Regions from separate parts of the Mycolicibacterium celeriflavum genome, predicted to be linked through region 1. Evidence: riboswitches for the same ligand, from Rfam matches in the RefSeq annotation. Region 1 holds a riboswitch; the other holds the start of a gene.

Evidence for each region. Region 1 has a riboswitch for cobalamin ahead of metE (5-methyltetrahydropteroyltriglutamate--homocysteine S-methyltransferase). Riboswitches for the same ligand answer to the same signal wherever they lie in the genome.
Region 2: it holds a riboswitch for cobalamin, as region 1 does, so the genes downstream of both, G6N18_RS18715 (ABC transporter substrate-binding protein) here and metE (5-methyltetrahydropteroyltriglutamate--homocysteine S-methyltransferase) in region 1, are expected to answer to the same signal.

The regions. Positions count from the first base shown of each region.
Region 1 is NZ_AP022591.1:4,007,672-4,011,077, forward strand. It holds gene G6N18_RS19405 (copper chaperone PCu(A)C) at 1-413, shown strand, start outside; gene G6N18_RS19410 (Dyp-type peroxidase) at 406-1,620, shown strand; cobalamin riboswitch at 1,712-1,912, shown strand; gene metE (5-methyltetrahydropteroyltriglutamate--homocysteine S-methyltransferase) at 2,029-3,406, shown strand, end outside.
Region 2 is NZ_AP022591.1:3,861,014-3,864,419, forward strand. It holds gene rlmB (23S rRNA (guanosine(2251)-2'-O)-methyltransferase RlmB) at 1-274, shown strand, start outside; gene G6N18_RS18705 (MBL fold metallo-hydrolase) at 293-1,213, opposite strand; gene G6N18_RS18710 (WhiB family transcriptional regulator) at 1,363-1,629, shown strand; cobalamin riboswitch at 1,663-1,785, shown strand; gene G6N18_RS18715 (ABC transporter substrate-binding protein) at 1,874-2,854, shown strand; gene G6N18_RS18720 (FecCD family ABC transporter permease) at 2,851-3,406, shown strand, end outside.

The sequences.
Region 1 (3,406 bases):
TCGCCGAGCAGTGGGCCAGCTCGGCGGAGACGGGCATGGCGGCGGTGTTCGGTACCTTCACCAACGCCGGGCACCACGACGCCCGGATCGTCAAAGGGACCTCGGATGTGGCCGGTCGAGTCGAAGTTCATGAGGTCGCAGCAGATGCCACCGGCGTCAAGACGATGCGCCCCAAGGAGGGCGGCATGACGATTCCGGCCGACGGCTCACATGCGCTGGTGCCGGGCGGGGACCACCTGATGTTGATGGACCTCGTGCAGCCGCTGGCGCCGGGTTCAGAGGTCACGCTGACCGTCGAGTTCGAGGACGGTTCGACGCTGCCCGTCACCGCGCAGGTGCGTGACTTCGCCGGCGCGGACGAGGATTATCAGCCGTCGACCGGCGGGTCGTCGCCGCACGACGGTCATGGCTGAGCGCTCGACCGGCGGTTCCGTACGGTTCAACCGGCGGCGCCTGCTCGCGGGCAGCGCCGCCGCGGTGGCGGCAGGGGCGACGCTCACGCAGGGCAGCGTCGCGCAGTCCGCGGTCGCACCGCAACCGTTCGACCGGGCCGTCGAACCGTTCCACGGCAAGCATCAGGCCGGCGTGGCGACGCCGCCACAGACGCACGCGCTGTTCGTGGCGCTGGACCTCGCACCGCAACCCCGGCGCAGTCCGCGGGAGACGCTGGCCGCGGTCCTCAAGCTGTGGACCTCGGACGCCGCGCGGTTGACGCAGGGCACGCCCGCACTGGCGGATACCGAACCCGAACTGGCACACCGGCCGGCGCGTCTCACCGTCACGGCGGGCCTCGGGCCGGGTCTGTTCGACCGGATCGGGTTGGCGCACCGGCGTCCGCGGGCTCTGGCCGAACCGCCCGCCTTCACCACCGACCGACTTGACCCGCAGTGGTGTGGCGGTGATCTCCTGCTGCAGATCTGCGCCGACGACCCGGTCACCGTCGCGCACACCGCCCGGGTGCTGCTGAAGAACGTCCGCACCATGACCACTGCGCGCTGGCGGCAGACCGGATTCCGCAACGCGGTCGGAAACGGCGAGGGCGCCAGCATGCGCAACCTCATGGGCCAGATCGACGGGACCGCCAACATCACCGACGCGGCGGGCTTCGACCGGCACGTCTGGGATGCCGGCGACGATCAGCCGTGGTTCGGCGGCGGCACGATCCTGGTGCTGCGCCGGATCCGCGCAGAGATGGACACCTGGGACGAACTCGACCGCAGCAGCAAAGAACTCACGGTCGGGCGTCGACTCGACACCGGCGCCCCGCTGACCGGACAGCGGGAATCCGACGAACCGGATTTCGCCGCGACCGAGAACGGCATCCCGGTGATCCCGCCGAACGCGCACATTGCGTTGGCCCGGCACCGCAACGAGCATGAACAATTCCTCCGCCGCCCCTACAACTTCGACGATCCGCCGCCGGCCGGGCGCACCACCGAATGCGGCCTGGTTTTTGCTGCCTACCAACGCGATCCGGCCGTCCAGTTCACGCCGGTTCAGCAGCGTCTCGCGGCGGCAGATGCGCTGAACGAGTGGATCACCACGATCGGGTCGGCGACGTTCGCGATCCTGCCCGGAGTCGGTACGGGCGGATATCTCGGCCAGACGCTGCTGGTGTAGGCGGTCGCGGTCACGGGCGTCGGCAAGGGTAGGCTGGTCAGCGCAACTGGTTTGTCGGCGACCCGGCCTCGGGGACGAAGTCGGAACGTCGAGATCGAGTGCTGCATGCCGGTCCGGGTGCGGCGCGAGAGGGAACCCGGTGAGAATCCGGAACTGTCCCGCAGCGGTGTGCAGGAACGACCGCCGTCACCAGCACTGGCCCCGACGGGCTGGGAAGCGACGGCCACTAGGTGCGCGATCTTCCTCGCGCGGGCCTGCAAGTCCGAAGACCTGCCAGCTGTACCGGGCGCGCCGCGCCCGGTGGTGCATCGCCTCGTGGAATAGGCTGTGGCCGAAGCCGGTTCGATGCCGTGTTCGGCTTGACGTCTACTGGCGATGACCATCCGCCGCACCGATGAGGACGTCGTCATGACCACACAAGCCACCTACCGGCCCTTCACCGCCACCATCCTCGGTGCGCCGCGCATCGGGCCGAACCGGGAACTCAAACGCGCCGTCGAGAAGTACTGGGCGGGCGGTATCGACCGCACCGAACTCGAGGCCGTGGCCGCGAACCTGCGCCGCGGTACGTGGGAGGCGCTCACATCGGCCGGCCTGGACTCCGTTCCGGTGAACACCTTTTCGTACTACGACCATGTGCTCGACACCGCCATGATGGTCGACGCACTGCCGCCGCGGGTCGCCGATGTGCCCGACGAAGTGGATCGCTACTTCGCGGCCGCGCGAGGCAACGACGACATCGCGCCACTGGAGATGACCAAGTGGTTCGACACCAACTACCACTACCTCGTACCCGAACTCGGCGCGCAGACCAGGTTCGCGCTGAACCCGGCCAAAATTCTGGGTGAACTCGAAGAGGCTCGTGCGCAGGGTGTTCCGGCGCGTCCGGTGGTCGTCGGGCCGGTCACCTTCCTCGCGTTGAGCAAGGCGGTCGACGGAGGAAGTGCGCCGCTCGAGCGCCTCGGCGAACTTCTGGACGTGTACGGCGAATTGTTGCAACTGCTCGCCGACCGGGGCGTGGAGTGGGTGCAGCTCGACGAGCCGGTGCTGGTCACCGACATCGTCGACAACGCAGGCGAACTCGCCGAGCGGGCGTATCAGTTCCTCGGTGGGCTGGCGAAGCGTCCGGCGATCTTCGTGGCCACCTACTTCGGCGAGCTCACCGATGCGCTGCCCGCGCTGGCGCGCACGCCGGTCGAGGCCATCGGCGTTGACCTGGTCGCCGGCAGTGGGTCATCGGTCGCCGCGGTACCTGAGCTCGCGGACAAGTTGCTGGTCGCCGGTATCGTCGACGGGCGTAACGTCTGGCGCACGGACCTCGAGGCCGCGCTCGGGACACTGACAACGCTGCTGGGCGCTACCGGCCACGTCGCGGTGTCGACGTCGTGCTCGACACTGCACGTGCCGTACTCCCTCGACGCCGAGCCGGACGTCGATGCCGCGCTGCGCAGTTGGCTGGCATTCGGATTCGAGAAGGTTGCCGAAGTGGTGACACTCGCCCGAGGCTTGAGGGAGGGACGCGACGCGATTTCCGGTGAGGTCGCGGCGTCTAACGCGGCCGTAGAGGCGCGGCGCGTGGATCCGCGGTTGAACAACGGCCAGGTCCGGTCGCGGATTTCGTCGATCGTGGCGTCCAGGGCGCAGCGCGGGCCTGCGGACAAGCGTCGCGCGGCGCAGCAGGACCGGCTGAAGCTGCCTCTGCTTCCGACCACGACGATCGGCTCCTACCCGCAGACCTCGGCCATCCGGGTGGCGCGTGCGGACCTGCGCGCCGGCACCATCGACT
Region 2 (3,406 bases), 150 kb from region 1:
GAATCTCACTCGGACACTGAAGAGTTGGGCCGACGCCGGCTTGCAGATCGTCGGGTTGGACGCCGACGGGGACACCACCGTCGACGAGCTCGACGGGTCGGGCCCGATCGTGGTGGTGGTCGGTTCCGAGGGCAAGGGGCTGTCACGGTTGGTCCGGGAGACCTGTGACGCCGTGGTGTCCATTCCGATGGCCGGCCCCACCGAGTCGTTGAACGCGTCGGTGGCCGCCGGCGTGGTGCTCGCCGAGATCGCCCGCCAACGCCGTCCTTCTTGAGAGCTCGCTGAAAGAGGCTCAGCTCCACGGATCGGCGGGCTGCCAGAGCGTGGGCAGGTGCAGCGCGACGCCATCCTCGTGGGCCAGCCGCGACAACACCCGCATCGAAACGTCGAGATCATCGGCGGCGTAGGGCAGCGCGCGCAGCGGTTCGTGCAGCGGACGGAAGAAGTCGTCCCAGTGGATGAGCACCACGCGGCGCGCGCGCACCGTCCGCACGGTCTCCTGCCAGTAGTCGACGAGATACCGCTCGGGTTGTAATCCGAGTTGCCCGACACCGAGGTACGCCACGTCGGCGCGCTGTCCTGCCAGTGCGCCAGGCACGAACCCCGCGCTGCCGACCACCAGCAGGCGTCGACCCGACGGCCGGTGGTGAACCAACGTGGACCACGCCTCGCCACATCGGTATGCCGACACTTTGACCGGTGGGACGACCGGTCGGGTGATGACGCCGGGGAACCGGTCGGGTGGACAGTGGTCACCCTCGATGAGCGTGACGTCGTAGGCCCCGAGCCGGACGGGCTCCCCGGGGGTGACGACGACGAGGCGGTCTTCCGGCAGCCGGTGGCCGCGGCCCACCTGGGCGGCCGACTTTCCGCCCACGATGTTCGCACCGGTCCGTTCGGCGACCACCGCGCTGTCCATCGCGTGGTCGTAGTGAGTGTGGACGGGCAGGACGGCTTGCAGCCGGTCGATGCGCAGGCGGGTCAGGCAGCCGTCGATGCGCGGTTGCGACGGCGCGAGCCGCCGCAAGGCCACTTCGCCGAGGCTGGGCCGCGAGAAGAAGCCGTCGGTCAGTACGGCCGAATTGCCGTCGTCGATCAGCAGAGTGGTGACACCCGCCCAGGTGACGGTCAGGGGTGTGCTCGCCGACGCCGGTGGCGTGTCGAAGTAGCTCGCGTAGTCCGTGAGGTCCGGCCTGCCGACCTTGAGGCGCATAGCGCCAACCTTATGACGCGCCGGCCAACACCTCAGCGACCCCGTCGGCATCCCCTTGACCGCAGATCAGCACCACTGGGGTGCGCACCCGACCTCCCTGTGTTGAAAATGATTGTCATTAACGTTAGCGTACCGAGGTGAGGAGGAACATGTCTTGCCGTCACCACGCAGACGATCGGTCGTGGCAATTGCGCGCACGGTGTCGTGGGATGCCGACCGAGATCTTCTTCGCGTCCGATGCCGAGCGCGGTCAGCGCCGGGCAGTTCGCGAGGAACGAGCCAAGGAAGTGTGCCGTCGGTGTCCGGTGCAACGCGATTGCCTGCGGTATGCGCTCACGCATGTGGAGCCCTGGGGCATCTGGGGCGCGACGACGCCGCGAGAGCGGCAGCGGCTCGGCGTATCTCGCTCAGGTTGATCAGCGCCGGCGGACTCGGGTGTGGCAGGATCGTCCCCGACAGGCGACCGTGACCCGAGGAAGCCGGTGTGAATCCGGCGCGGTCCCGCCACTGTGATCGGCGCATTCTTTCGACCGCGCCGAGAGCCAGATACTCCTCGCGGTCGCCTCCTCACCACAACTGGGGCGGATTTCCCCGGCGAGGACGACCTCGGCATGCCGAGCGTGCTCCCGTCGCATCCGCCCATGACGGGAGGCACGGAAGATGGCGGCGCGTCGACACCTTGCTTCGGCGGCGATCTCGGCACTGCTTCTTGCGGGATGCGGTACACCGGCACCACCATCGGACCTCGCGGCCGTCGAACCCGTGGCCGGGTTTCCCGTCACCGTGACCAACTGCGGCATCACCACGACATATGAGCGTCCGCCGCGCCGTGCTGTCGCCCTCAATCAGCACGCGATCGAGACGATGTTGGCGCTCGGACTGGAGAAGTCCATGGTTGCGACCGCATTCCTGGACGACCGAATCCTGCCCGAGTACCAGGAGGCCTATGACTCGATATCGGTGATCGCCGAGGAGTACCCGTCGTTCGAGACGCTGCTCGCCACCGAGCCCGACTTCGTCTACGGAGGCTGGGCAAGTGCATTCGACGACAAGGAGGGGCGCGGCCGAGAGCGGCTGACCGAGGTGGGCATCGACACGCATCTCAACACCGAGAACTGCTCCCCCGGACCGATGACGATGTCCGCCGTGGACGACGAAATCCGAACGCTGGGAGGGATATTCGGCGTCAGTGAACGAGCCGAACAGGAGATCGAACGGCAGCGCCGCACCCTGCAGGACAGTCGGGATCGGATCCACGGCGCGGCGCCGGTTGATGTCGCGGTCTATGACAGCGGCGAGACCACGGTGTTCACCTCCGGCGGGAAAGGTATCGGCAACCAGATCATCGAGTCGGCGGGCGGGCGGAACCTGTTCGCCGACGTACCGAAGGTGTGGGCTGACGTGTCGTTCGAACAGTTCGCCGAGCGGGCGCCTGAGGTGATCCTGATCTACGACTATGGCGACCAGTCGGTTGAGCAGAAGAAGAGGTTCTTGCGGGAGAACCCGGTGCTGCAGCGGGTGCCGGCGGTTCGGGACCAGCGCTTCGCGGTGCTGCCGCTGTCTTCCATCACGGCGGGCGTCCGTGTCGGGCACGCGGTGAAATCGCTTGCCGAACAGCTACACCCGGGACGAACCGGGTGACGTCGGCCATCCTGGACCGACCGGCCTGCGCTGCACCGCCGGTTCACGGCCGCCTTTCATACAGCCTCGCGCTCACGCTGCTCGTGGTGTTGCTGTTGGTGTGCACGACCGCAGGGGTCACCATCGGTTCGGTGGCGATTCCTCCCGGGCAGGTGTGGCAAATTCTGCTGCACGAACTCAACCCGGTGTTGTGGGACGCGACATGGCCGCCGACGCGTGCCTCGATCGTGCTCGACGCGCGGCTGCCGAGGGTCGTGCTGGCAGCCGTGGTCGGCGCGGGCCTGGCGGCGTGTGGGATGACGTTGCAGGCGGTGGTGCGCAATCCACTGGCAGACCCGATGCTGCTCGGTATCTCGTCGGGCGCTTCGGTGGGTGCGGTCTCGGTGCTGGTGGCCGGCGTCGGGGCCGGCCTGATGGTGCTACCGGCGGCCGCGTTCGTGGGAGCGCTGATTGCACTGGTCGCCGTCTACTTCCTCGCGCAGACGGGCGGTCGGATGACGACGATCCGATTGATACTCGCCGGGGTCGCGGTCGCCGAGATACTTTCGGCCG